One region of the Cryobacterium sp. 10S3 genome, then DNA from elsewhere that is predicted to be linked to it. Evidence: riboswitches for the same ligand, from Rfam matches in the RefSeq annotation. Region 1 holds a riboswitch; the other holds the start of a gene.
What was found. A riboswitch is a leader RNA that binds a small molecule or an ion and turns the genes downstream of it on or off. The one in region 1 is predicted to bind cyclic di-GMP.
Positions count from the first base shown of each region.

Region 2: it holds a riboswitch for cyclic di-GMP, as region 1 does, so the genes downstream of both, RHM57_RS15020 (putative bifunctional diguanylate cyclase/phosphodiesterase) here and RHM57_RS10320 (GGDEF domain-containing protein) in region 1, are expected to answer to the same signal.

Region 1 is NZ_CP133773.1:2,216,376-2,230,879, reverse strand. It holds gene istA (IS21 family transposase) at 1-1,232, shown strand, start outside; gene istB (IS21-like element helper ATPase IstB) at 1,238-2,053, shown strand; gene RHM57_RS10365 (thioredoxin family protein) at 2,088-2,396, opposite strand; gene RHM57_RS10360 (CoA transferase) at 2,450-2,917, shown strand; gene RHM57_RS10355 (aminoglycoside phosphotransferase family protein) at 3,104-3,757, shown strand; gene RHM57_RS10350 (GNAT family N-acetyltransferase) at 3,754-4,350, shown strand; gene RHM57_RS10345 (hypothetical protein) at 4,643-5,758, shown strand; gene RHM57_RS10340 (Abi family protein) at 6,117-7,109, shown strand; gene RHM57_RS10335 (hypothetical protein) at 7,299-7,493, opposite strand; gene RHM57_RS10330 (glutaredoxin family protein) at 7,490-7,765, opposite strand; partial or broken gene RHM57_RS10325 (ATP-binding protein) at 8,190-8,699, opposite strand; cyclic di-GMP riboswitch class I at 8,945-9,019, shown strand; gene RHM57_RS10320 (GGDEF domain-containing protein) at 9,143-10,627, shown strand; gene RHM57_RS10315 (hypothetical protein) at 10,678-11,292, opposite strand; gene RHM57_RS10310 (hypothetical protein) at 11,597-11,782, opposite strand; gene RHM57_RS10305 (glutaredoxin family protein) at 11,809-12,033, opposite strand; gene RHM57_RS10300 (hypothetical protein) at 12,127-12,600, opposite strand; gene RHM57_RS10295 (DUF1345 domain-containing protein) at 12,864-13,520, shown strand; gene RHM57_RS10290 (KUP/HAK/KT family potassium transporter) at 13,918-14,504, opposite strand, start outside.
Region 2 is NZ_CP133773.1:3,227,234-3,241,737, forward strand. It holds gene RHM57_RS15000 (GNAT family N-acetyltransferase) at 1-1,251, shown strand, start outside; gene RHM57_RS15005 (DsbA family protein) at 1,355-2,242, shown strand; gene RHM57_RS15010 (CHY zinc finger protein) at 2,253-2,612, shown strand; gene RHM57_RS15015 (HelD family protein) at 2,705-4,969, opposite strand; cyclic di-GMP riboswitch class I at 5,066-5,139, shown strand; gene RHM57_RS15020 (putative bifunctional diguanylate cyclase/phosphodiesterase) at 5,159-7,501, shown strand; gene RHM57_RS15025 (ATP-binding cassette domain-containing protein) at 7,619-8,392, opposite strand; gene RHM57_RS15030 (ABC transporter permease) at 8,392-9,456, opposite strand; gene RHM57_RS15035 (substrate-binding domain-containing protein) at 9,499-10,509, opposite strand; gene RHM57_RS15040 (LacI family DNA-binding transcriptional regulator) at 10,656-11,738, shown strand; gene RHM57_RS15045 (universal stress protein) at 11,746-12,222, opposite strand; gene RHM57_RS15050 (hypothetical protein) at 12,380-13,264, shown strand; gene RHM57_RS15055 (MarR family winged helix-turn-helix transcriptional regulator) at 13,279-13,836, opposite strand; gene RHM57_RS15060 (organic hydroperoxide resistance protein) at 13,922-14,353, shown strand; gene RHM57_RS15065 (hypothetical protein) at 14,482-14,504, opposite strand, start outside.

The DNA.
Region 1 (14,504 bases):
CTGGGGTGAAAACGAAATGCCACATGTTCGCCTTCCGCCTCTCGCACTCGGGGAAGGCGATCCACCGGATCTATCCGACGCAAGCGCAGGAAGCGTTCCTCGAGGGCCACATCGACGCGTTCGAGGACATCGGCGGGATCCCGACCCGGCACATCCGCTACGACAATCTCACCGACGCCGTCGTGAAGGTCATCTACGGCACCGGCCGGCAGCGCACCGAGAACCAACGGTGGGTCCTGTTCCGCTCACACTATGGATTCGATGCGTTTTACTGCCACCCCGGGATCGAGGGCGCTCATGAGAAGGGCGGCATCGAGGGTGACGTCGGCCGGTTCCGCCGCACCCACCTCTCACCCATGCCCGTTGTGGACACCCTCGCCGAACTGAATCAGAAGGTCCGTCAGTGGGATCTCGACGACGAGAACCGCAGGATCGGCGACCGCATCCGCACAGTGGCTCAGGACTTCGCTCTTGAGCGGGAGCTGCTGGCACCGATCACGGCGGAGCGGTTCGAGCCGGGCCTGTCGTTGACGCCTCGGGTGAGCCGGTCGAGTCTGGTCCGGGTGCGAATGGCGTCGTATTCTGTCCCGGCCCGGTTCATCGGCCGCACTGTGAGGGTGTCGCTCCGCGCATCGGAAGTAGTCATCTTTGATGGCCGAACCGTGATTGCCAGGCATCCTCGGGTGGTCGCACTGCACGGGCAGAGCGTGAATCTCGACCATTACCTCGAGGTCCTCCAGCGCAAGCCCGGCGCTTTCCCCGGTTCGACCGCTCTCGCTCACGCCAGGGCGACCGGTCACTTCACCTCAGCTCATGAAGCGTTCTGGGCCGCGGCACGGAAGACCGATGGTGATGCCGGTGGCACCCGAGCCCTGATCGACGTTTTGCTGCTGCACCGTTCGATGGCTGCTCAGGACGTTGTCGCCGGCATGACCGCCGCACTGACGGTCGGCGCCGTCACCGCCGATGTCGTCGCGGTCGAGGCCCGACGCCACGAAGCCTTGGGTGGGTCCGGGTTGGACCGTCACCTCGCCGATCAAGCTCGTGGTCCGGAGCGGCGAGTGGTCAGTCTTACTCAGCGCCGTCTCGCGGACCCGGCCGCCGTTATTGCCGGCCTTCCGGCCGACACCAGGCCCTTGCCATCCGTTGCCGCTTACGACCAGCTGCTCCGCATGCCCGATCGAACGACACCCGACACAGAGCCCAGCGTCAAGAAGGGAACAGGTTCATGACCACTATGACAACCATCACCACCACCCTGCGGAGAAGGCGAGGCCTCACCGAGGAAGCCGCGAATGCAGCCATCGATCAGGCCTGTCGGCGGCTTCGCCTTCCGACAATTCGTGCGGTCGTCGAGGAAGCCACGACCACTGCGCAGAAAGAGCAGCTCTCCTATCAAGGGTTCCTGGCGGAGCTGCTGTTGGCGGAGTGCGACGACCGCGACCGGCGCTCCTCCGTTCGCCGCGTCAAGGCGGCGGGGTTCCCTCGGGATAAGTGGCTTGGGGACTTCGACTTTGACGCCAACTCGAACATCAATCCGGCCACGATCAACACCCTTGCTACCGGCGACTGGGTTCGACGAGGCCAGCCGCTCTGTCTCATCGGTGACTCGGGCACCGGCAAGTCGCACCTACTCATCGCCCTCGGCACCGCGGCGGCAGAGAAAGGGTTCCGGGTCAAATACACGCTCGCAACCCGGCTCGTGAACGAACTCGTCGAAGCCGCCGACGAGAAGAACCTCGCCCGGACCATCGCCCGTTACGGAAGGGTCGACCTGCTCATGATCGACGAACTGGGCTACATGGAACTCGACCGAAGAGGCGCGGAACTCCTCTTTCAAGTCCTGACCGAGAGGGAGGAGAACAATTCAATCGCGATCGCATCAAACGAGTCGTTCTCCGGTTGGACGAAGACCTTCACGGATCCGCGGCTCTGCGCGGCGATCGTCGACCGACTGACGTTCAACGGCACCATCATCGAAACCGGCACCGACTCCTACCGGCTCGCCCACACGCAGAAACAACGAGCCGCGACAGCAACGATCAGCGGCTGATAGTGGCATCCCTGGCGCGGGAACGAGCCCAGGGTCAGGCGTGGTTCTGGATCGCCTCGACGAGCTGCGCGACAGAGGGAACGCCAGCGAAACCGGTGTCAATGCGATAGACCCGGCACGCCAGATCGGAGGTTCGTCCATCCGACGGGAACGCATCCACACCATCGAGAAGGATCGTCGGCGAGCCTGCAAACGGGACCGCCGCGGCCTGGACGCTATCTGTCAGCAGACGATACGTCACCTCGACATCGACTCGACCCAACTCGGTCAGCGCCGACTCAACCCGCGTCCCCGCCTCGACCCAATTCGGGCACTCATCAATATGAAGAATCTCTACGCGCATACACCAGTATCACTCGTGGTGATCAGACTCCGGGTCCCGCTTAGATTGCCCAGGTGGGTCCCAGTTGGGTTGACATAGCCAGCGGACCCTGGGCCGAGCGTCGAGGATTCGACAGTATCGTCCAAGCAGCCAGCGGCATTGCCCAGATCCACGCAGACGGCACGGGCAGGCCAGGTGCTTTGCCAGCCCAAGCTCTGGATCATTCCGCCGGGTACCTACTTGCCGCCGGGATCATGTCATCACTTCGACGGCGCCACCTCGACGGGCACGGGTGGACTGTCGACATTTCACTGGCCCGTGTCGCACAAGAGCTACTCGCCCAGCCTCATTCCCCGCCAACCGAAGCCGGCCCAAACGTGATCAGAACCGTGAACGCGGAAACGCCGGAAGGAACCGTCACCTGTGCCGCACCCGCGATCAGCATCAGCGGTGGCTCGAAACGCTACAGGTGGATCGGTCGCCCGTGGGGAGCGGACCAGCCAGAATGGTCCGAGCCACGATCCGCCGACGTCCAGCGATAAGGCCCACCAGGAAGGTGCGCCATCGGCAGGTGCAACATGGCGAAGCCGCCCGCTGCGGGTTCCGCTTACAGCCTTTAGGTTGGAAAGATGGATGAAGAGGTTCTAGCGGGGGGGGGGGGCAACTCGAGTATGGTCGTGCGGGTAGGCGACACCGTTCGCCGCTCCGCCGGTCCTTGGACTCCCGCGGTGCATCAGCTTCTGACCGCACTCCGCGCGGCGGGAGTGATGGAAGTACCTGAGCCCTTTGGCCTGGACGAGCAGGGCCGGGAAGTGCTCTCCTACCTTCCGGGAATCGTTGGCAATTACCCAATGCCCAGCTGGATCTGGTCGCCCACGATCCTGCGCGAGGCTGGGTCCTTGCTTCGACGGGTGCATGACGCGAGCGCGCCCCTCGTACACGCGGCCGCGGAATGGCAGTTGCCTGCGCACGAGCCAGTCGAGGTGGTGTGCCTGAACGACGTCGCACCGTACAACATGGTTTTCCAAGACGGGCACATCACGGGTCTTATCGACGTTGACATGGCGTCCCCCGGGCCTCGGATTTGGGATCTCGCTTTCCTCGTATATCGGCTCGTCCCGCTCGGCGAGTACGCAGACCCTGACGCCCCAGGAGGGGATGCTCGCCCCGGCCGGCTCGATGCGTTCATTCGCTCCTACGGCTATGAGTTCGACCAGACTGCCGTTCTTCGGACGGCAGCGGACCGCATGGAGGATCTTGCCGTTGTCACGGATCAACGTGCCGCCGACACGGGCTGCAGTGATTTCCTGGAGCATGCCGCACTGTACCGACGTGATCGCGACCGACTTCTCGACATGAGCGCAAGCCTGCAGGCCTCGTGAACGCGGATATCCAGGTAGTCCAAGTCAGCGATCCATGCGTGAAGCGTCTAACCGAGGCGGGGTATGTCGTTGTCGGCGAGTCGTGGGGTGCCCGCCTGCGCCTCAGCGATCCACCCAACCTGACGGTCCTGAACGCGGCCGTCGTCGCGGCAACGGACCAAGGATTCCTGATCGAGGAACTCGATGACAGCTGGGCGCTTCAGGTCACGGCCCTTGAAGCCTTGAACCACGCCGACTACCCGTTTACGCCAGCGACATCCGTGCCGCACCGCGACGAGTGCGACGTGCTCGAACTGTGGAAATCCGGGTGCCGCCTATTTGGTGCCATCACTGACGGGCAACTCGTGGCCGTCAGCGTAATTAGCCTGACGGCCACGCGCGCTGAAACCGAATTCACTTCCGTCCACCGCTCTTATCGTCGGAAAGGGCTCGCCGTTGCCGTCAAAGCCGCATCGGTCACGGCGTTGGCCCACGACGGCGTGCGGATCTTCGGCACGGGTGGAGCTCAAGTCAACGCCGGCAGCATCCGCATGAATGAACACCTCGGCTATGCCATCGAAGAACGCTGGCTCAGCCTCACGGTGCCGCAGTAGAACAGGAACGCACGCGCCCGGAGGAGGTCCGGCTTGTGGGCACCAGACCCTACGGACCCAGCGTGGCCCGAACGATCACGATTGCCTTCGGTGGTTGCGTCAACGAGAGGCGACATTCGGAAACCTGTGGTCTCCGGGGTGTTGCGCCTATGCTGAGGCCATGCACGTATCGCTGCGATTTCTTCGCCCTCGACCGATTCCCGGTCGCATGGGCTTAGTCGTACGCGCTTAGGTCCAGCGACAGATCGGTCGGGGGTGGCTCCTCCATCCGATCTCATCAAAGGACCAGAACATGACGTCATATCTCTCTGCGGCGGAACTCACCGACGCGCTCAACCTTCGCGACCTCTCCGACCCTGACCAGGGTCACCATGCGATGCAGACGCTGCTCGACGGCGTCGTATCCGCTCTTGCCGGTCACTGGGACATCCCGGCCGAAACCATCCGATACAGTCCGCTGGTCGCTGTCGCCGACAACTACGACAAGCTCGGCTTCGACCCAACGGCAGTCACCAGGGACCGGCGATACTCGCGCTATGTGAGTCCAACGGTGATGCTGCGCAGCCACACATCGGCCTCGATTCCCACCCTGCTGCAGTCGGTGTCGACGCAGACCAGCTGCGACCGGCTGCTGGTGTTGCCTGGCCTGGTCTACCGCCGCGATGCAATCGACCGCACCCACGTAGGGGCCCCGCACCAGGTTGATCTGTGGCGGGTGAGTTCTGGCAAGACACTCACTGCCGCAGATCTGCAGATGATGATCGAAACCCTGGTGAAAACGGTGCTGCCCGGCGCGAAGTGGCGCCCCGTTTCGGCGGCGCATCCGTACACGGTCAACGGCTGTCAGGTCGATGTGTCAATCGCGGGTGAGTGGCTGGAGCTGGCGGAGTGCGGATTGATCGCACCGCACATCCTCACCGCGGCCGGTCTGGACCCCGATGCGTGGTCTGGGCTTGCTCTGGGCATGGGGCTGGACCGGGCGTTGATGCTGAGAAAGGGTATCCCTGACATTCGGCTTCTGCGGGCGGCGGATCCACGGATCGCACAGCAAATGCTCACCCTGTCACCCTGGCAGGCCATTTCAGTCATGCCCGTGATCCGCCGCGACATCTCGATCGTCGTCGACGTGGCTGCGGACGCCGAGACCCTGGGTGATCGAGCAAGGGCGGCGTTAGGCGATCGCATCGACGACCTTGAATCGGTGGAAGTTCTGAACGCCACCGCGTACGCGGATCTCCCGCGAGGCGCGCAGGACAGGCTGAGGCTCCAGCCGGACCAAGCAAATGCACTTGTCCGACTCACACTCCGACCAATCTCCAAGACCCTGACGCACGGCGAAGCGAATGACATCCGCGACGACATCTATAGGGCATTGCATGAAGGCCCCGTTCTTGAACTGATTGGATAACCGGTTGACAGGCTCTGTTGCGCGGAGTCCATCTGTGCGCAACAGAGACCCGGACACGACCCACCCAGTCTCATCCCCGCGTTCGCAAGGGCTTCGGCGGATTCAAGTGGTGGAAGCAACAGAGGCGATTTCCTCCTTGAGACCAGCTCGCTGAGGAGGTCGTCTAGGGTGCTGCGTTTGAGGGCCGATGTGGGTGCGACTGAACCCGCCAGAAAGGGGTGGGCGAACCCATCGGCGGGGGAGGAATGGCCGGCTGCTGGGTGTCAGAGCGCTGAAGGGCGGCCGTGGTACGCTAAATTCATCACGATCAGCCCGCTCGCCTCACGGCTCGGGCTGATTTTCTTTAACTGGGGGACTCGTGGCTGAGTACACAAAGAAGTGGTTGTCGGTCGACGGACAGGTCGCCAAGCTTGAGTCACGCGGCGTTGAGGTGGGCGACCACGAGAGTTTCCGCGGGTTGCTTCGAGCCGTCGGGTATTACCGACTCACGGGCTACCTTTATCCATTCCGGGAATCGGAACCTTTTCGGGATGACGCCGGACGGATCAGGTTTCGAGTTCTTAACCGCTATCGTTCCGGCACGTCTGTAGGGCAAGCTTCTGCGCTCATTGATTTTGATCGTCGCCTGCGGATGCTCGTTCTCGAGGGCATCGAGCGGATCGAGATTTCTTTCCGCATGCAGATCGGCTATGTGTTGGGCAGGCAATCGGCATTCGCCCACATGGACCCCGTCAACTTCGTCAACTCGTTTACGGAATCACAGACTGATAAGGCGACCGGCGACACACTGCCCAGTAGACACGCGCAGTGGATCGAGCGTGTGAAAGAGCGCCAGGCCGATTCTGACGAAGCCTTCGTCGCTCACTTTCGCAACAAGTACGACGATGAAATGCCTATCTGGGCGTTAACGGAAATTCTGGAGCTCGGACATCTCGGCCGGCTCTATTCGGGATTGAACAGTTCGTTGGCGACGGAGATCGCCGCGGCCTACGGGGCACCGTCGAAGAAGGTAATGGTCAGCTGGATCTCCAGCCTGAACTATGTCCGGAATGTCTCTGCACATCACGCACGCCTCTTTAACCGCAAGCTTGTCAGCGCACCGGCACGACCCAGTCACGACCAGGTGCCACTTCTTGGTCATCTCAAGGACGGGGATTCCGCGAAAGCTGTGTTCGGCGTGTACAACGCTCTCGCGGTGATGGCCTATCTGCTCAGATCGATCGAACCGGACAGTGGCTGGCCCGCCAGGGCCGTGGAGCTCCTAAACTCTTTTCCCGAATCTGGCTGTGTGACGATCGAATCGATGGGCGTCCCGGATGCCTGGCCGACGCTTGAGCTCTGGCGCGCCTGATAGGCGGCACGCCCGGCATTGAATCGATGCACGTGAGCTTGCCAAAGGCAACCGGAGCGCTTCATCTCGGTTGAAGTTATCAGGGGAGTCCTGATCGTCGGAGATGTGGTTACCGGGACTCTGCGCTGAGCCGGTTCAAAGGGGCGTCCCGGCGTGTGTATCGCGGCGAAGGGGCCTCCTCATCGTGTCTCAACGATGAGGTTCGTCGATGCTGAAAGCTGAAACGGATTCGCGGTCGAATCGGATTAGGTGGGCGTCGATGGCGAAGATTTTGAGCTTGTCGGTTGTGGTGCGTAGCTTGTTGAGCGCGTCGCTGTCGATGTTTAGTGCTGCGCATATTTCGGCCGGTGTCATCAGGGGTGAGATAGGTGCGGGCTTGATCACGCGTTCTCCTCCGTCGGCATCGGCGTGAGTGCCGCAGTGTGGGCTGTGGCGATGGCGGAGATTTTGTCGGGTCTGAACCCTGTCCAGTGTTTGGTGCCAACGGTCACGACGGGTGCGTTTCGGTAGCCGAGTTGTGTGACCACGGCGGCGGCGACCTGGTCGTGGGTGAGGTCGATGGTCTCGTAGTCCAGGCCGACGTTGTTGAGTGCTCGTTTGGTCAGGGTGCAGTGGATGCAGTTCGGCAGTGTGTATACCGTGAGTGGTTCTGGCATCGGTGGGTCCTCTTTCTCTTATCTCCCATTGTCTTTTGGCGAAGACCTTGAGACAGCGCCAGGGGTGAATGTGCAAGGGGCCGTGGAATACCGTAGCGCAGCGAGGATATGCCGCGAAAGCCCTTGCGCAGAGGGGAATGGTGCGTACGCTCAGATCGTAAAAGGCAACGGAGTTGTCGCAAAGAAGCCTCGTCGACCAGCGGTCGACGAGGCTTCTTTGATCAGTTCAGAGCCGAAGGCTACCTCTCAGTCTTGGGCGTGGATGCGGCGGCCGTGGTGCGTGGTCTGCGGGTCCGCGGCGTGTTCTTGAGTATTTGCGGGTCTGGGGGCCAGCGAATATTGCCTTCGGGGGCCATCGATATTGCCGCTGGGTGCCACCCAGTCGCGCAGCCGGGGGCCACTGGCGCCCCCGACCGCGCGAGCCTCAGGCCGTGGCGTGACCGGCGGTGTGTTCTCGCATGTTGTGGCCGCCGGTCTCGACCCAGATGGTGTTGTGCACGATGCGGTCCATGATCGCGTCCGCGTGAACCCCGGAGCCAAGGCGCTGGTGCCAGTCCTTTTGGGCGTATTAAGTGCAGAACACTGTTGATGCCTGATCGTAGCGGCGCTCGAGGAGTTCCAACAGCATGCTCCTGGTGCTCTCGTCGGGCTCGTCGAGGAGCCATTCATCGATCACCAGGAGCGTGAATGCGGCGTACTTGTTCAAGAACTTCGTCGTGCCGGAGGGTTTATCGCGGGCCAGCTGCCAGGCCTCTTCGAGCTCCGGCATTCGAATGTAGTGTGCTCGCACCCGGTGCCGGCACGCGGCTTTCGCCAACGCGCAGCCTAGATATGATTTCCCCGACCCGGTGAATCCCTGGAACACAACGTTCTGTTGCCGGTCGATGAAAGGGCCGGGGCAGTCTGCTCTTCTTCTGCCTCCCGGCCGCGTCATATGTCCACGTGGTGGCGGCGGTGTCGGGGGCGGTGCTGTTGAGTTGGTTGTAGGCGTTGTAGCTGTCGTCGATGGGTGCCGCGCGGAACTTGGGGTGGGTGAGGCTTGGGTATGGTGAACTTCGCTCCAAGCGAAAACGAATCTTCAGAGATCAGGAGTCAACCAAACCGGGGGCCGTTCCAGCCGACAGAATGCTACGGTCAGGTCAGGATCACTTGATCATTGACGAGACGGCGTTTCTGCGTCAGTCGCACGGGCACATCCGGTGCAAGCCGGTGTCGCAAAGGCACGGGACCCCTTGGGTTAGCCGGCCTATCAACAGACAGGACCGACGCTCAATGGGCGTTTTGCGAAAATCAGTAGACCGGGTGAACGTCCGTGGCCTCTTGAGGCCGTCTGACGGGACTGTCCAAAGCACACGGTGGTACTTTGCCGCCCTGGCGATGGCGTCTCTGATCGTGTCCGTGCCTGCTGCGTTTTTCGAAGCGACCGGCGGCGTGATAGTGCTGATGCTTTTGGGGTCAACGGTAACGTTGCTGTCATCGTGCGTTCACGTCCTCCTGAGTCGGCAGGTACCACTGTGGCTGGACGTATTGGACACGGTTGCGATTGTTGTTCTCGGGCTCGCCAGTCCGTCCACGACGACGGTGATCGCCTACGTGCTCACCGCGATCTGGTTTCGAGCCTTCTACGGATCGATCTGGCGTTCTCTGCTGCGATGTGTCCTCGGGATGGCAGCGCTCTCTGCGACAGTGCCGTTGTGGTCGTTGATTCCGACCCACTCGGTGCCACCGACAACGACGGGCTTATACGAGTCGTTCCCGCTGATATTCATCGCCGTTTTCATCGCCCGCCAAATGGGCGGTGGCCTGCTGGCGCGAGAGCAGGCCACTCGGCGCGATACCGTGTTGGCCGCCACCGGCTCGCAATTGTTGGGCCTCACTGACGAGACCTTGATCAGGGCTCTCGCTTGGGCGGCTTGTGCTGAGATTTGTGATGCCACTCCAGGTTTGCGCCTGCTCAAACTGGTGCGCGATGGCGCCGAGTTGAGGGTTCAAGGAGTTGCCGGCAGCTTCCTTAGTGTTCCGGGAGCGTTTCCTGGGACCGTCGTCTCGTCCACAACGGATCCAGGGGATGCGCGGGTCCTTCAGCCGGGACCGCTGGATGACGCCGTCGGCGTCGACCTCGCCTGGTCGTGCGTTAGTTTGCGGGGATTGCACGAAAACGCCTGGATGCTGGTAGGTGCGCCGAAGAAGATCCCCTCAGATGCGTTGTTGTCTGTGCGTGATTTGGTCAACCAGGTGGCTCTGGCCCTCCGCAATAGTGACGTGCATCAACAACTCACGTTACAAGCCCAATATGATTCGTTGACTGGGCTGGACAACCGGGCTTCCTTCACCGCGAAGCTGGCCTCAAGCCTCGCGGACCAGGCGCATCTGGACGGTCTGCACGTTTTGTTCCTCGACTTAGACGACTTTAAGGATGTTAACGATGTCCTGGGTCATCGTGCCGGAGATGCGGTACTTCTCGAGGTCGCAGCGCGGCTGCGCGGGTGCACTCGCCCCGGCGATGTCTGCGCGCGACTGGGCGGCGATGAATTCGCCATCTTGTTGCGCGGTACCACGGCCAGCGCTGCTAGGGACGTCGCTCAACGCATGATTGACTCGCTGACACCACCCGTGCGCGTTGGCGAACGCTTTGCGCAGGTCGGTGCCAGCGTCGGGATCGCGACGCTCACACCCGGGATTGATATCGATGAGCTTGTACATCAAGCCGATATCGCGATGTATGCAGCCAAAGCCAACGGCAAAGGTCAAGTACAGGGCTATCACGTGGGGCTCATACACACCGGTGCGACCCGGCTAACAACCGAATGGGCCCTCGCAGTCACAGCTATTCGCACGCGCCCACTCCGTGGAGCGCGTTGATCATTTTTGTGTCTCTGAGGCTCTCCTCACGCTCGACGAAGGTCAAAAACCTATCCTGACAGCGGTGCCTTGCTGAGGTCTAGCATCCCGCCAGCGTGCCGGAAGAAGCGAGTCCCGACCGGCGCCGACACGCAGGCCCGCTCGCCCGCTTCCTCGCTCGAGATGCCCTGGCCAACGAGGCCCCCAGAAATCCTGGCGGTGCTCCCGGTGCCACCCCGGCGGCCGGCCTGGCGACCGCATCGGTTCTCGCCCGAGTTGCGTGGCCATCCAACCCTTCGGACGTCCCATAATCCACCTCCATGATCGAGGTGTTGCTTCCACCGGTTGAATCCACTCTTCTTGTTGTATCCGCTGTAGAGAAGAACAATCTTGCAGCCGTGAAATGTGCAGAACACTCGGAGAAGTACCTGGCGGTCGATGCCAGACATATCCATCGGCGGCGCTAGGCCGGCTTCAGTAAAAATCGCCTGCAACGATTTGCGCACGCGAAACTCGTACAGTCCATCGCCGAGTGATTTCCCCCACTCGCCTGCGCAAATGTCGATTCCATAGACCTCGAGTACGTGCTCGATTGCCGCGATGAGGACCGCCTGCTCGTACGGAGGGAGCGAGTCCACGAAGCGGTCAAGGGTATCGCCCTCATATTCAACAGTCCAGGCGGCCAATATCGTCCTCTCTTATGGTGCGCCGTGAGCTTATCGAGTCCGGGAGCGCCCATAGGCCCGTACGATCCCTTCAAAGAGCCACGATGGTGGCATCAGCGGCCCCGGTGTCGAGGGATAGTGGCGTGTGCCCGGGCAATTGGTCAACAGCTTGTTGGACAGCGGGGCGCTGGCTCTCCCCGGCCCGCGCGATTGCTTGCATGCCGGTCCAGTTCGTCCTCAGGTATGGATCGGAACACGTGGGATCCCGCTCACCGATTTCTTCGCCACCGGAAACGCGGGTGCCGGTGCGTGCGCCGAGTCGAACTTATTGTCGAGTCCCGGGTGTGTGTCTCGGCGAAGGTGCCCCGTCGGCGAGGCTGAAAGTCAGGACGGACTGGCGGTCATCGCGGAGGAGGTGTTCGTCGATGGCGAAGGTTTTGAGCCTGTCGGTGGTGCGCAGCTTGTCGAGGGTGTCGATGCGCAGTGCTGCGCATACTTCGGCTGGAGTCATGAGAGGTGAGATGGGCAGCGGCTTCCTCACTCTTTCTCTTCCTTCAGTATCGGCGTGAGCGTGGCGGCTTGTGCTGCGGCGATGGCGTTGATCTTGTCTGGCCTGAACCCCGCCCAGTGTTCGGTGCCAACGATGACGACGGGTGCGGATCGGTAGCCGAGTTGTGTGACCAGGTCGGCGGCGGCTTGGTCGTGGGTGAGGTCGACGGTCTCGTACTGCAGGCCGACGTTGTCAGAGCGTGAGGAAGCCACAACCGCGAGTGGCCGGCGTCGATGGGACCGCGTTGCCGTCCGTCGGCTTGGAAGGGTGTTTGCCAATCATCCAATCCTTAGGTGAGCCACCGATCAGGGGGTCTGGTTTTCCAGGGACTTGACCTTGTCGAGGAGGGCACCTATGGCGGCGTCCTGTGAGGCGAGGTGCAATTGTATTTGTTTCGCTTCTTCGAGGATCGCGCCCGCATCTTCATAGGTGGCGGCGGCTCGTGCGTCGGAGGCTGCAGCCTGGATGTTCTGGCCCACAATGATGATCGGGAGGAGCACCAATTGGAGGAACGTCTGGGCGACCCAGGCGATGATAACGATGGAGTCGTGGCTTTGAATGGCGGCCGGCAGGCTGACAAGGCTGATGGCGGCGAATGCGTAGGCCGCCCACATTGTTCCGACGCTCTTCGTGATGCCCAAGCCGATTTTTTGATTGATGCCGTTCACCCGGCCGGAATCAGCGCGCAACTTCGAGAGAACTGAGCGCACGGTCGGCGGCCCTTGGGCGGCACGTTCGGCGGCTCTCGGGTGTTGGGTGTAGTCGAAGTCTGCGCTCATTATGTCGGTGCTCCCATTTCATGTTGGAGGTGTGAAGTATCCCACCGTTGGCTCCCTCATGATTTCTGCGCGCCCCGCTTCAGCGGATATGAGCGGCAGCATGTCCAATGCTCTACGAGAGTTCTTCATCCTGGTCTTTGGGGAGGCGTGGGCGAACCCGTGACCTACGCATTGGCGAGGCTAGCGACAGAATTCCAGTAGGGGACATCCACAACATACCGGCGGTTGGTTCTAAATCGTGCGCTTTGTGCGAGGATCTGGGGATGGAGCAGGTGCAGGACTTTCGATCAACAATTTTTCATGCTGGCACGAGGGCGAGCGTGGCTTTCATCGTTGGCGTGCTCGTTGGCGTCGCCTCTGGTCTGATTGTGAAATGGGCATTCGCGCCGGCTATCGGTTGGGTTGGGGCGGCGGTCGTCTTCCTGTCGTGGACGTGGATAGCGGTAGGTCGACTGGATCATTCTGAGACCGCACGATATGCCACTCGAGAAGATCCATCCCGGTTCGCCGCCGAGGTACTCATTCTGTGCGCAAGTATCGCCAGTTTCTGGGCCATTGCGCTTATCCTCATTGAGGCTGGCACCGTGGAAGGACTGGCCAAAGCCGGACTCGTCGCCTTGGCGTTGTCAACGATCGCGGCTTCTTGGCTGATGGTCACCACCGTGTTCACCTTGCGATACGCGCACCTGTACTACAGCAACGAAACCGGGGGCATTGACTTCAATCAACGCGAGCCGCCCCGGTACTCCGACTTCGCTTACCTGGCCGTGACGATCGGGGCCACGTTCCAAGTTTCGGACACCAATCTGCAAAATCACGATATCCGCATCACCGCGCTGCGCCATTCGTTGCTTTCTTACGTCTTGGGAGTCGTTGTCCTAGCGACAACGATCAACCTCGTTTCCGGACTCGCCCACTAACCATCTGCTTCAGCGCACCACGTACTCGCTCGAGACAAAACGTCTGGAGAAGGAACGAAGCATCCCCAGTGTTGCCAGAAAGGCGCTCGGGTCCCGGTTTCGTGTTCTGCTCCATACCGGTCAGGGCCCCCGTCCCGGGGCTTGATTCGCGCGCGAGCTCCGTCTCGAAAACTCAGAACTAGACAGCCGTTGCCTGGCGGCCTTCCGAGCCCAGATGCGTGCGAGCCTCCCTCAACCCTTTTCGTTCTTCTTCGGCCAAAGGGTCACCGTTGACGGTCTTCCTTGGCGATCGCTCTTTGCCTGTCCTCTGACCCAACGATGTGGCCGTGAACTTCAGCAAGTGTTAGCGGCCTGGGGTTGTGGGATCGTCAACCGTTTCTTTGAGTTGGTCCGAGGTTTAGAGGAGTGCTTCGCGGGCGAGGACGATGGTTCTGTCTCGGGGAAGCTCGATGACGTCGACGGGGTCGGGTGCGAGCCTGTCGAGGGCTAGGAAGAGGACTTGGGCCCAGCGAAACATTTTGCTCCGCCGGTTGTAGCGGGGTACTGGGGTGGAGATGAAGAATGTTGCGCGTGAGGAAGCGAAATTTACTAGCGCTGTCTTGTCGACGGTGTGAGCTTCGGTCAGGAGTTCTGTCATCCGGGGTTGCTCAAGGAATCCGACTTTCGCGACGACGCGAACGATTCCGGAGGGGAACGTTTCGACGTTGATTCGTTGTTTCATCCCGACGGTGGAGGGGACGTCGATCGTTGACCAGCTCAAGAGGATGGAGCGTTTCTGGAGGGCATGATTTTGAGTGACCATTGTGCGCAGGGCAACGGGCACAATATTTGGATTCCGGGTAATGAACACTGCGTCTCCGGGAACCCGGAACAGGTCCCCTTTGGCGCGTGTGAGGAATGACTCCAGGTCGCTGAGGGGGAGCTCGCCGATGCGTCGTGCGGCGCGGATGCGTTGCTGTCCTATCCACCATGAGCCCATCACTG
Region 2 (14,504 bases), 1.0 Mb from region 1:
GCGACAGCGCGCGGCTTCCACGAGGGCGCGCCCGACGACAACGAACTTGTCCGCCGCCTGGCGAACACCGCAGGGGATCGCGTGACGGCCGTCCTCGACGCGACCGCTGCCGATCCGCTCACCCCGGTCGCGACGGTGCGGTCCTGGCCGATGGGCCTGAGCGTCCCCGGCGGCGGCACGCTGCCCGCCTGGGCGATCAGCTCGGTCACCGTCTCGCCGACGCACCGCCGCAGAGGCCTCGCCCGCGCCCTGCTCACCGCCGAGCTCCGCACCGCGCACGGGCTCGGCCTGCCACTCGCCATGCTCACCGTGTCGGAGGCCACTATCTACGCGCGATACGGGTTCGGGCCGGCCGCGCACCAGGCAAGCATCACCATCACCACCGGCGACGCCCGGCCGGCCCCGGCAGCCCCGACGGACATGGGGCGGCTGCACTTCGTCTCCCCCGAATCACTGCGCCACGACGCCCCGGCGATCTTCGAAGCCGCCAGAAGGCGCGGCGCCGGTGACGTCGACCGTCGCGACAGCCTCTGGGACCAGATCCTCGGACTCACGACCCCCGCGTTGGCCGAGCCGTCCGAGGCGGCAGCCCCGACCCCGACGACCGCCGCCACCCCGACGCGGCAGACGGTGCGCTTCGACGACCCGACCGGCCGACCGAAGGGATTCGCGGTCTACAGCGTCACGCTCGAGGGCGACGCCTACCCTGGTCGGCTCGACGTCGTCGACCTGGTCGCGGCGACCGACGCGGCATACACAGCACTCTGGCGCTTCCTGCTCGACCTCGACCTCATCGGAGAGGTCTCCGCCCCGCTCCGGAGTACCGCGGAGCCCCTCGTCTGGCAGCTCGAGAACCCGCGGGCCGTGCGCGCCTCCGCCGAACGCGACCACCTCTGGCTGCGCCTCCTCGACGTGCCTGCCGCACTCGAGCACCGCCGATACGCCGCACCCGGCGTCTTCCTCCTCGATGTCTCCGACGACCTCGGCATCGCAGGGGGCGAGTTCCTGCTCACTGTCTCTCCAGACGGTGCCGGCTCGGCGCATCCGCTCGCCGCGGGCGAGGCCACCCCGGCGGGAGCGGCCCACCTCAGCCTCTCGGTCGCCGCCCTCTCCGCCCTGTACCTGGGCGGCCCGAGCGCCGTCGTGCTGAGCCGCGCCGGCAGGGTCACCGAGCACACGGAGGATGCCGCGACGCAGGTCGACGCCGCATTCCGCTCAGGGCAGCCGCCGCACCTCAGCACCTGGTTCTAACCCTCCTCACAGCTGGCTCCCAGCCCGATGGCACGGGGCGTGGAGGTGGACGGCCTAACCTAGATTCGATAAGTCACTCGCGACGAAACGGTGTACAGGGTCTATGAACAGCAACCTCCCCGGCAAAGGCACGCCCCCGAAGAAGGACCGCCGCGATGCGGCACGGGAGAGCGCCCGCTTGATGCGTGAAGCCCAGCAGAAGAAGGACAAGCGAAACAAGCTGTTCCTGCGAGGCGGCATCGGTGCCGGACTGGTTGCGATCGCCGTCGTCGTCGCCCTCGTCATCGTGAACAGCAACGGCCCCGCGGCCGCCGGCCCGCTGAACATGGCCAGCGATGGGGTCCTGCTCACCGGCGACGGAACGACCATCACCGCCGTCCCGACGGCCGCCCTCGCCGCGGACGCCACGCCGGTCGCGACCGACCAGACCAAGCTCACGAGCACTGCGAACATCGTCGTCTACGCCGATTACCTGTGCCCCTATTGCGGCCAGTTCGAGACCACCAACGGCACCGCGATCAACTCCTGGGTCAGCGCGGGCAACGCGACGCTCGAGTACCACCCGATCTCCATCCTCGACGCCAACTCGGCCGGGACGAAGTACTCGACCCGGGCAGCGAACGCCGCCGTGTGCGTGGCCAACTACCAGCCCGCCGCATTCCCGGCCGTCAACGCCGCCCTGTTCGCCCAGCAACCCGCTGAGAGCACCGCCGGCCTGACGGATCAGGAACTTGTGAGCCTGGTCACGACCGCGGGAGCCACGGACGCCGGCATCACGAAGTGCATCACTGACGGTGCCTTCAAGTCCTGGGTCGGCAATGCGACCAAGCGCGCCCTCGCCGGCCCGCTGCCCAACTCGACGACCCTCACCAAGGTCGCCGGAACCCCGACCGTGCTCGTCAACGGCGTCGCCTACACCGGCTCCCTGACCGACGCGACGGTGTTCTCCACCTTCGTCCAGGACCAGGTCACCGCAGCCGCCAAGAAGTAGGCGGCCGCTGGTGCAGCCACCGGGCCGAAAACAGCTGGGCACGACCGACCTCGAGGTGTTCGGCGAGACCGTCGACGACGAGACGCGGTGCGTTCACTACAACACGGCGGCGGATGTCGTCGCGATCCGGTTCTACTGCTGCCGCCGGTTCTACCCCTGCCACCTCTGCCACGCCGCCGCGGCCGATCATGCCGCGCGGCAGTGGCCGGTCGAGCTCTGGGCGGAGCAGGCGATCCTCTGCGGAGCCTGCCTCCGCACCCTGAGCATCACCGACTACCGTGCCGCGACACGCTGCCCGCACTGCGCGGCGCCCTTCAACGACGGATGCCGGGCGCACGCCCACCTCTACTTCGAGGCTCCCAGCCCCTGACCCCGTTCTCCATCTGAAGTGTCGCAGATCGACGTTCCCGAGGCCCGGGAACGTCGATCTGCGACACCTCAGCGCCGTCAGCGCGTTGGGGGTCAGCGGGTGAGGCCGGCGGGCAGCGCGGAGTTCAGGTCGGCGACGAGGTAGAGGCGTTGCGTCGCGCGGGTCATGGCGACGTACAGCGATCCGGCCCCGCGCTCCGAGGCGGCCACGATGCCTGCGGGATCCACGACGATCACGGCGTCGAACTCGAGGCCCTTCGCGTCGCGAGGCCCGACGAGTGCGATCTCCCTGCCGAGCCCGAGGGCGCCGAGACCGACCTTGTCCCCGAACTCCGCCGAGAGCTCCGCCCCGACGGCTTCAAGCGCCGCATCGGCAGCGATCACGGCGAGGGTGCCGCCCGCACGCAGCGCGCGCTCGCGGTGAACCGCTGCCGCGACATCCGCTTCGACGGTTATCGGCCACTCACTCGCGCGAACCGCCCGCGAGGGCGTCACCGGCAGCCCGTGCGCGATCGCCATCTCCTCGGCCGCGGTCGCGATCTGGCGGGGTGTGCGATAGTTCACGGTCAGTTCCTCGAGGCGCCAGCGCCCGGCCTCGAGGGAGGCGTCGAGGATGGGCGCGAGGGCCTCCTTCCAGCTGCCCGATGCCGAGGCGGATGCGGCCTGCGCGATATCGCCGACGACCGTGAACGACCGGCGCGGCCCCCGGCGCAGCAGCAGCCGCCACTGCATCGGCGAGAGTTCCTGCGCCTCGTCGACGACGACGTGGCCGTATGTCCAGGTGCGGTCGACGGCCGCACGCTCGGCGGTCGTGGCCCGGTCGCCGAGCTCGGCGAAGTTGTCTGCCAGGGCGCGCGCGTTGACGAGACCCTTCACGTCCATGTTCGCGATTGCGAGTTCGGCATTCTCGATGTCGCGTTTGCGCTGTTCCTTCTGCTCGCGCTTCTGGGCGGCGTCGACGACGTTGTACTCGCCGAGGTGCTCGGCCGCCTCATCGAGCAGCGGGATATCGGCGATCGTGAACTCGGCGTCCCTGGCCCGGTGCAGGAGCGCCCTCTGCTCCGCACTCCAGCCCGGGGTGAGCTCGGCGAGCCATTGCGGGCGTGCGTAGAGATCCTGCACGAGCTTCTCGGGGGTGAGCGGCAGCCACGCGGTGTTGAGCGCGACGCGCACGTCCTGGGCGAGCCGCAGGTCTTCGCGCAGCATCGGCAGGTCGGACTCGTCCATCGAGGCGCCGCCCTGCTGCAGCTGGCGCAGCCAGTCGCGCGCGAGCGCGCCGATCGCGGTCTTCACGAAGGTGACCCTCGCGAGGTTGTGCGGCTTGCCGCCCTCGCGCGCCTTGGCGATCGCGTTCGCCACGAGCTGCGGGGCCAGGGTGATCTTGTCGCCGTTGACCTCGAGCTGACGGGTCCCCACCGGGATCCGCTGCCGGGAGCGCACCGCATGGGCGATGAGCGCGGCCATGAAAGCCTGGCCCTTGAGCGCCGCGACGGCGGGGACGTCCTCGCGGGTCGCCTCGACGCCCGGGTACAGCTGTCCAACGCTTGAGAGAACCACCCCGGTCTCGCCGAGCGACGGCAGCACCGCCTCGATGTACTGCAGGAACGAGCGGGACGGCCCCACGATGAGCACCCCGTTGTGCTTCAGGCGATCGCGATGCGTGTAGAGCAGGTACGCCGCACGGTGCAGCGCGACGGCGGTCTTCCCCGTGCCCGGCCCGCCCTGGACGACGAGCACTCCGGCGAGGTCAGAGCGGATGATCCGGTCCTGTTCCGCCTGGATGGTCGCGACGATGTCGGGCATGTGCCCGGTGCGCTGGGCGGTCAGCGCGGAGAGCAACGCTCCCTCCCCCTGATGTTCTGAGGGTTCTCCGCCGAGGCGTTCGGCGTCGAGGATCTCGTCCTCGATCCGGATGATGGTCCGCCCCCTGGACTGCAGGTGGCGCCTGGCCCTGGCTCCCAGCGGGGTCGCGGCCGTCGCCTGGTAGAACGCGCTCGCCTGCGGCACCCGCCAGTCGAGCAGCATCGGCTGCAAGTCTTCGTCGCGCAGCCCGACCCTGCCGATGTAGCGGAACACGGAGTCGCCGCTCGCGTCGTCCGCGGCCAGTTCGAGCCGGCCGAACGCCAGCCGGTCGTCGATCTCCCGCAACTGCACGATCCGGTCCTCGTAGAGGCGCGCAAAGGTGTCCCGCTCGGAGCGGGTCTGATGATTTCCGCCGACGTCGAGCAACCGCACCGCCGTCAGCTGGTCCTCGGCCTCCCGTTGCAGCGCGTCCAGACGCGCGTACAGCGTTGCCACGTAGTTCTGTTCCCGTTCAAGCTCCAGGTCGACCACCGAAACACCCCTCAAATCCGACATTCGAGTTTACCCGACACGGATGGGTGCTCCTTCCGGCCAGGCCCCCCGAACGCGGAGGCTAGGCTGGCCCTGTGTGAAAACGCTTCAAATATTGCGGTCTCATACAGGCACACCCGTCGAAAGGCGGGGTCGCAAAGGCACGGGACCTTCGGGTTCGCCGGCCTACACACTGACAGGACCCGGCCTCGCATGACCGCGATACAACAACATCACTTCTTCACCGCGCTGTGGAATCCGTTCCGCCGCCCGGATTGCATGACGGAGGGCACCCGGTGGCTCTTCACGTGGTTCGCGGTGGCCTCAGTTCTGCTCACCGTTCCGATCATCGTCGCCTCGGACACCAACGGAGTTCTCCTGGTCGCGCTCACGGCCGCGGTCGCCCTGATCGCCTCGTGGTGTTCCGCGTTCATCCTCAGAAGGATTCCGCTCGCACTCGACCTGATCGACTTCGTCGCGTTCGTGGCGCTCGCACTGACACTGCCCGACCCGATGATCGTCCTCGGGGTCATGTTCGGGGCCATCTGGTTGCGCGGACTCTACGGTTCCACGGCGAGGTCATTCATCCGCTGCTCGCTGTATTCGCTTGCACTCGTCATCACGGTCGTGCTGTGGGTTCCGGTCAACGGGTCCGCAGCGATGACGCCACCGGTGGTGGTGCTCGGCACTATTCCGACCCTGTTCCTCACCGTCGTGATCGTGCGGCAACTGAGCATGGTGCTGGTCTCCCGCGAACAGTCGATGCGACGCGACCGTGAGCTTTCGGCGACTGGAACCCTGCTCCTCGGAGTCATCGACGAGGCGGATATCTTGGTCATCGGCTGGGCTGCGACGCAGGAACTCTGCCTCGCCACCCCCGGACTGCGCGTCCTGCGGGTCATGCGCGACGGCCCTGTCCTGCGCGTCGACGGCGCGACCGGCCAGTTCGACTCGCTGCCTGCGCAACTGCCCGGCACCGTCATCACGTCTGCCTCCAATGGAAAAGACGCCAGCGCGACCGACGTCGACTCCCTCCCACTCGATGCAGCCGTCGGCACCCCCCTGGCGTGGGCCTGCCTCGCCTCGAATGCCCAGGCGAATACGTGGATTCTTGTGGGAGCCCCCGGCACGATCCCGGCGGAGGCCCTCGTTTCGGTCCGGGCGCTCTCCAACCAGGTCTCGCTCGCCCTCCGCAACAGTACGGTCCAGGGGGAGCTCACGGTCCAGGTCAGTTCGGACCCGCTTACCGGTCTCAACAACCGTGCGTCGTTCATGGCCAAGCTCACCGCGATCCTGGGCACGGTAGACGATGCCAGCGGCGTCCACATCTTCTTCCTCGATCTCGACGATTTCAAGGACGTCAACGACCTTCTCGGACACCGGGCCGGAAACGAACTCCTCATCGAGGTCGCCGAGCGGATGCGGTCAAACACCGGGAGCAATGCCATCTGCGCCAGGCTCGGTGGCGACGAGTTCGCCATCATCCTGGCCGGCAAGAGTGATTCCGATGCCCTCTGCATCGCCACAGCCCTGGGCAGGTCGATCGCCGAACCGGTGACCCTCGAGCGGAACACCGCGCAGGTCGGCGTCAGCATCGGCATCGCCACAGCAGCAGCAGGGATCGACATCGAGGATCTGGTGCACCAGGCGGACGTGGCGATGTACGCGGCGAAGGCCAATGGCAAGAACCGCGTCCAGGTCTTCGAGCCTGGCCTCCTCCGCGTGGACAATCCCAGGGTCACCTTCGAATGGCAGCTCGCGGCCGCGGCGGCCGCCGACGAGCTCGTCGTGCACTACCAGCCCATCCTCGATCTCCCCGGGCTGCAGTGCACCGCCGTCGAGGCCCTCGTCCGCTGGCAACACCCGGAACGCGGCCTGCTCTTCCCCGGTGACTTCATCGACATCGCCGAGCGGACCGGAGCGATCATCGGTATCGGCGCTTTCGTGATGCGACGCGCCTGCCTCGACGCCGCGGCATGGCGGACGGCCAATCCTGGAGCGCCGATGGCCGTGCACGTGAACGTTTCGGCCCACGAGCTCGACCGCGAGGGGTTCGTCGACTCGATCATCGGCTGCCTGGCCGACACCGGGACCCTCGCGAAGGATCTCATCATCGAACTCACCGAGACCGTCGTACTGGACTCCCCCGCCGCGATCGGTCGCCTCCGCGCGATCGGAGCGCTCGGCGTCGGGATCGCAATCGACGACTTCGGCACGGGCTATGCCTCCCTGACGTCATTGCGCGCGCTCCCCGTCGACATCGTGAAGATCGACATGAGTTTCGTCGCCGGCGCGGTGTCCAATCCCTTCGACCGCTCCGTCATCGAGGCGATCGTTCGGCTGTGCGCCCAGCTCGGCGTCGCGACGGTCGCAGAGGGCGTTGAGCGGCTTGACCAGCAACGTCTCCTCGAGGCCCTCGGCACGGGTGGGGTGCAGGGCTACCTCTATTCGCGTCCCCTGTCCGCCGCAGACCTGACCGCCTGGCTGGAGGCCAATCGCGCCGCAGCGGGCGGGGCGGAAACGGATGTCGGGGGTTTGCTCCGCACGAGCGTCTGAGACCAGCGCGCACGGTCTCAGGACACGAAGACGGCCCCCGGGCGGAGCACTGCGAGTGTCTGCAGTGCGCCGCCAGGGGGCTGCTTCGTTTGCTTCCCGGAGCGTCCGACCGGCGGGTCAGTCGCCCTCGACCCTGACCGTCTGGATGGTTCCGGTGAGCACACCGATCAGGCGATCCCCGTCGAATTCCGAGGTGGGGGCATCCATGACGATCTTGCCGAGCCGCAGCACGACGACCCGGTCGGTGACCTCGAGCACATGAGGCAGGGTGTGCGAGATGAAGATCACGCCGAGCCCCTTCGCCTTCGCGGCCTTGATGACATGCAGCACCTCGCCGGCCTGCCGTGCACCGAGGTGGTTGGTCGGCTCGTCGAGGATGATCACACGGCGCGCCCACGCCACGGCGCGGCCGATCGCCACGGCCTGGCGCTGACCGCCGGAAAGCTGGGACACCGGGCGGTCGGATGCCGGAACGGCGATCCCGACGCGCTCGAGGTCCTCGTGGGCGTCGTGCTCCATCTCCTTGCGGGCCAGGAAGCCCATCGTGCCGAAGATTCCCTTGACGGTCTTCTCCCGGCCGAGGAACACGTTCTGCGACACCGTCAGGTGCGGGGCGAGCCCCGAGTCCTGGTAGAGGGTTTCGACGCCGGCCTCGAGCGCCTCCCGGGGCGAACCCCAGGTGCGCTCGACGCCGTCGAGGTAGATCTTCCCGCCGTTGGGCTGGTGAGCCCCCGAGAGGACCTTGACGAGCGTCGACTTGCCCGCGCCGTTGTCGCCGACCAGGCCGAGCACCTCGCCGGCGTGCAGCTTGAGGCTCGCACCATCGAGGGCGACGACCGACCCGTAGCGCTTGGAGACGTTCTTGACTTCGTAGATCACTTCGCCGGTCATTATTTTCTTCCGTTCTTGCTCTGCAGCGTCTGCGCAGCGACGGCCGCGGCGATCAGGATGGCCACGACGACCTTCTTCCAGTCGGGTGCGACGCCGACCATGATCAGGCCGGACTGCACCGTGAAGAGGATGAGCGCACCGAGCACGGTGCCCCAGATCCGGCCGATGCCCCCCATCAGGGATGCGCCGCCGATGACGACCGCGGCGATGGCGTCGAGTTCACGCCCCGTTCCCGATGACGGCGAGCCGGCACCGAGGCGCAGGTAGACGTACATCCCGGCGAGGCCCGCCAGGGCCCCGGAGAGCGCGTAGACCAACGTCAGGTGTCGTTCGACGTTGATGCCCGCGCCGCGGGCAGCGAAGGTGTTCGAGCCGATCGCGTAGGTGTAGAGGCCGAACCGCGCCTTGTGCAGGAACAGGCCGGCGATGGTCACCCCGACGATCACGACGATCAAGGCCCACGACAACGGGTTCACCTTCGGGTCCATCGCGGCGATGAGGTCGAAGTTGTTGGCCGAGCCGATGGGCTGCCCGCTCGAGATGATCACGGAGAGCCCGAGGGCGGCCCCCATCGTCGACAGGGTCGCGATGAACGGGACGATCCGGAGCTTGTTGATCAGGAAGGCGTTGGTCAGGCCCACGAGGAGCCCCACTCCCACCGACACCAGGGTGCCGATGAGGAGCGGGCCCGACGCGTCCGCGCCGGACACCGTCTGGTCGACCGTGAGGACGTTCGCCATCGTCCAGGCCGACACGACTCCGCTGAGACCGATGACGGCCCCGACCGAGAGGTCGATTCCACCGCTGATCACGACGAAGGTCTGGCCAACTGCAATCAGGACGACCGATCCCCAGTCTGTGAGGATGTTGCTGGCGGTCAGTGCGGAGAAGAACTTGGGCTCCAGCACCGAGAAGACGACGACGAGGAGGACCATCACGCCGATCAGGATGGTGCTCTGGTTCGACGCGAGGGTGCTGATCCGCGCCGTGAGAGCGAGCGGAACCGGCTTCTGTTCCGCCGGAACGCCCGGTTTCCGCGCAGTGGTTTGATTGCTGTTGGTCATGATGACTCCCTGGCTCTTTTCGTGAAGTACGGGAAGCGTCAGTTACTTGACGTAGGTGTACTTGGCGAAGTCAGCGTCAGAGGTCTTGGAGTCGAGGACGACGTTGGGGATGACGACCTCGTGCTCGGTCGCCGTCTTGCCGGTGTTGATGAATTCGACGAGGGTCTTGATGGCCAGGCGAGCCTCGGCGGCCGGGTCCTGGGCGACGAGGGCAGTGAAGATGCCCGACTTGATCTTGGCGACGTTGTCCGGGTATGCGTCGTAGCCGACGAGGCCGATCTTGCCGCTGAGGCCCTTCGACTCGAGCGCGGCGGCCGCGCCGGAGGCGTTCGTGCCGTCGATCGCGAAGATGCCGTTCAGGTCCGGGTACTTGGTCAGCCAGTTGCTCACGTTCGTGGCAGCCGTCTCCGGGTTGGACTCGGAGTAGGCGACGTCGACGATTTCCACGCCGGGGTACTTCGCGGCGACCTGGGCCTTGAAGCCGTCGAGGCGGCTCACGTTGGTCGTGGCGGTGGCACTGGTGAGTCCGACGACGACCTTGTACGAGCCGCCGGACTTGTAGCCGATCTGGGTCGCGAGCGCGTCGGCGGCCTTGGAACCGCCGTCGGCGTTGTCGCCGGTGATGAAGCTGACGACGTCCTTGAGGTCGGAGACGTGGGTGTCGACGTTGACGACGGGGATGCCGGCCGCTGTGGCCTTGGCAACCGAGGCCTGCAGGGCCTTCGGGTCGGTCGGGATGAGCACGAGGCCGGTGGGCTGCTGGGCGAGCACGGCGTCGACGATCGGGATCTGCGTTTCGGCGGAGTACTTGGCCGGGTCGCCCTGCCAGATGAGCTTGACGCCCTGGGCCTTGGCCTCCTCCTCGGCGCCGACCTTCATGGCCTGGAAGAACGGGTCGGACTCTGCGCCCATCACGAAGGCGATGGTGATGTCCTTCTTTTCGGTCGCCGTGGTCGCGCTTCCCGTGCTCGCGGTTGTCGAGCACGCGGCCAATGACATGGCGAATGCGGCTACGACGCCGACGGTGGTGATCGCTCGGAACGAACGCTTCATGGAGGTCTCCTTTGACACATAGGTGCACTGCAATTGCGACTGCACACGCCGTTTGCGAGATCGTTCTCGCAAACTTGTATAAGATTGCAGCACACAGCACCGCGGCGCAAGCCTGTTCGGTAACGTTTCGATTACGAGGATTGTTCATGGTTGAACGACGAAGTCACGCTCCGACGATCATCGACGTCGCAGAGCACGCCGGCGTCTCCCGCGCCACCGCCTCCCGGGCCCTCTCCGGGTATGGGCGCACGTCCGCAGCCACCGTGGAACGCGTCCGTCGCGCAGCAGACGAGATCGGCTACCGCCCCAATGAACTCGCCAGGGCCATGCGCGCCGGGTCGACCAGCACGATCGGACTCGTGGTCATCGCAGACTTCACGAACGCATTCTTCGACCGCGCCACCAAGTCCATCGTCGATGCCGCGCGAAAACGCGGGTACCAGGTCCTGATCAGCAACACCGACGAGGACCCGGACGTAGAGCGAGGGGCCATCGAAACCCTGCTCGAGAAGCAGGTCGACGGCCTCATCGTGTTCCCCTCCGCAATCGGCCACAGCGAGCACCTCGAGGCCGGAAACCTGGGCGGACGCCCGCTCGTGCTCGCCGACCGTCGCCTGGACGATCTCGGCGTCACCACGGTCACGACTGACGACTTCACCGGCACGCGGGAGGCGGTCCGCAATGCCGTCGGCCTCGGGCACGCCCGGCTCGGCTTCCTGATCACGGCCGCGAACATCGCAGGCCAGACCACCGCACGGCCCCCCGCACTGATCTCGAGCGTCAGGGACCGTGCCGATGGTTTCGCCGCCGGAGCGGCCGACGCGGGCATCCCTCCCGAAGACCAGGTCTGGCATTTCAGCGAAGACGTCCCCGAGTCATCGGAGGCCGCGGTCGCAGAGATGCTCGACCTGGCCTCCCCACCCACGGTCATCTTCACCTCCAACAACGACATGGCGCTGTCCGTGCTCAAGGTCGCGGGTTCGCGGGGGCTCGCGATCGGACGCGAAGTGTCTCTGGTCACGGTCGACGACAGCCCGTGGGCGGCATACATGGTCCCGGGGATCACCGTCGTCGCGCGCCCGGTCGAGCAACTCGGAGAGCTCGCCGTCGAACGGCTCGTGGCCGAGATCGAGTCACCGGGTCAGCCGGTCGAGGACATCCAACTCCCGACGGAACTCATCCCCCGGGCGTCGGTCGCCGACCTCAGGAGCCCCGCGGCCGGACGCTAGGGGCCGCTCAGGCCGGTACGCCGGGCCGCACCACGAGCACAGGGCAGTCCGCGTGTCGCACACACTGTTCACTGACCGACCCGAGCAGCATCCCGGCGAGGCCGCCGCGCCCGCGGGAGCCGACCACCAGCATCCGTGCGCCGCGGGAAACGCTGATCAGGCAGCTGAGCGGCGTCGCGTACGCCGCCCGGTACTCGACGGGCACTCCCGGATGCTGCGCCGCGATCGGCCCGGCATCGGCCTCGAGCTTCTCCCGTACCGCGCCGGCGTAGTCGGTGAGGGGCGAAACGTAGCCGAACTTCCAGTCGGCCGGGCGTGGAGCGGTGTCGATCGACCAGGCCCGGACGACGACGACGGATGCGCCGAGCGGCCCGGCGAGGTCGAGGGCGACCGCGAGCGCATGGTTCGCATAGTCGGAGCCGTCGTGCCCGACGACGATACTGCCGGTGGGAGCTGGAGACTGGTCTGCATCGATGCCTGACATGCTCCCACGCTACTCCCGGCAAAGGGGGCGCGACGGAAAACACCCCCGACCGCGAGAAGAACCGTCGCGGCCACCCCGCACCGTCAGCCCCGCGTCAGCCCTGGCGCTGGCACCTCTCCGGCCCCGATCGTTTGCCGGGCCCGGTTAGGGTGGAGTCATGCCTCTCCGCGCCTCCCAGCGACGAATCCTCATCGCCGTCGCGACGGTCGCCGCGATCGTGGCCGGCGGCTTCCTCGTGCGCTCGGTCGTCGTGCCGCGGACGGCGCCCTCCGATCCCGCCGTCTTCGACGCCGGCGCCCTGATCAGTGACTACAACTTCTTCAACCCCAATGCGATGACGACCGACGAGGTGCAGTCCTTCCTGGAAGGCCGGAACTGTGTGCGACGCGACGAGTCGCCGTGCCTCTGGGAGTACCGCGAGTCGACCGTGTCCGAACCCGCGCAGGGCCCCGGACACTGCGCTGCGTACGCGGGCGAGCCGAACGAGCGTGCGAGCACGATCATCGAGAAGGTCGCCGAGGCCTGCACGATCAGCCCGCGGGTTCTCCTCGTGCTGCTGCAGAAGGAACAGTCCCTGCTGACCCGGCCCAGCGCATCCGGATACCTGCGGGCGACGGGCTACGGCTGCCCGGATACCGCCGACTGCGCCGCGGAGTACTTCGGCTTCTTCAACCAGGTCTACCGGGCCGCGTGGCAGTTCCGGCAGTACACCCAGGAGCCCGAACGCGCCTACAAGGTCGGCGCGGTCAGCGTCGCGTACAACCCAGACGCCGCGTGCGGCGCGGCTACGGTTCAGATCCGTAACCAGGCCACGGCGAACCTGTACAACTACACCCCGTACCAGCCGGATGCCGCGGCACTCGCCGACACGAACGGCGACGGCGGCGGATGCTCGACGCACGGAAACCTGAATTTCTGGCTGTTCTACAACACCTGGTTCGGATCCTCGCTGAGTGAACCGTACCCCTCCGTGTTCGCGTCCTGCCTCAATCTCGTCGGCGGGCAGCCGTGCCCCCGCACCGAGCTGATCCCGACGGCGTGAGCGGCGCCGGGAGGTCAATCCCCCGCAGCGGCAGCGCCGCGGGAACGCCGGAACGCCGACCGCTTCGGACGTGACCGCAGCTGCGCGCGCACGTCGCCGAGGATCTCGGTGACGGTCGCGAGTTCCTCCGGCCCGATGCGGTCGAAGAGCATCTCACGCACGAGCGTGACGTAACCAGGTCCGCCGGCGGCGAGTGCCGCCCGGCCCGCTGCGGTGATGTGCGCGATGACGGAACGTTCGTCGCCGGGTGACGGGCGTCGCTCCACGAGCCCGAGGGCCTCGAGCCGGGCGACCTGGTAGGTGAGCCCGCTGCGGGACACCGTCAGCGCGTCCGCGATGTCGGTCATCCGCAACCGCCCCTCTGGCGCTTCGAGGAGCCGGAGCAGGATCTCGAACTGGGCGAGGGTCAGGCCCACGGCATCCCGCAACTGGCGGTCTGCGGCGAACTGCACGATGTTCGCGGTCTCGACGATGGCCGCCCAGGCGCGCATCTCCGCGGGCGACACACTCGGGGCCGCGCCGATCCGCTCAGGATCGCCCGGATTCGCACCGCCCGACGGGGGAATACTCACGACTCGCTCCTAGTTGTTTCGAATACGAAGCACTTCCACAAGGGCCACCCCCAGTCTGCCCCGGCCCACCATGAAAGAAGACACAATGAGCACCGCCGTCTACACCGCATCCGCCACTTCCTGGGGCGGACGAACGGGCAAGGTCGTCACGAGCGACAACAAGCTCGACCTCGACCTGTCCATTCCGGCCGAAATGGGCGGCGACGGCGGCGCGGGCACGAACCCCGAGCAGCTCTTCGCGAGCGGCTGGGCGGCGTGCTTCCACAACGCGCTCAAGGGCGTCGCCCGCCAGCGCAAGGTCAACGTCACCGACTCCGCCGTCTCGCTCGAGGTGCACCTCGTCGGCGGAATGGCCACCGGCTTCGACTTCGAGGTCACGATCGAGGCCCAGCTGCCCGGCGTCGACCCCGTCGTCGCCCAGGAGATGCTCGAGGCGGCCCACCAGGTCTGCCCGTACTCCCGCGCCACGCGCGGAAACATCCCGGTGACTCTCGTCGTCATCCCCGACGAGGACTGACCCCCGCCGCGCCCCCGCGCCCCGAGCGCATCGCCGAGCGCGGGTCTTCCGCCGCCACGCGGGTGGTCGACCACCCGCGTGGCGGCGGAACGCCCGCGCTCGGTCCGGCGGGCGAGCGGATGCGCGCGTCAGCGCCGGTGGTGGATCCGAA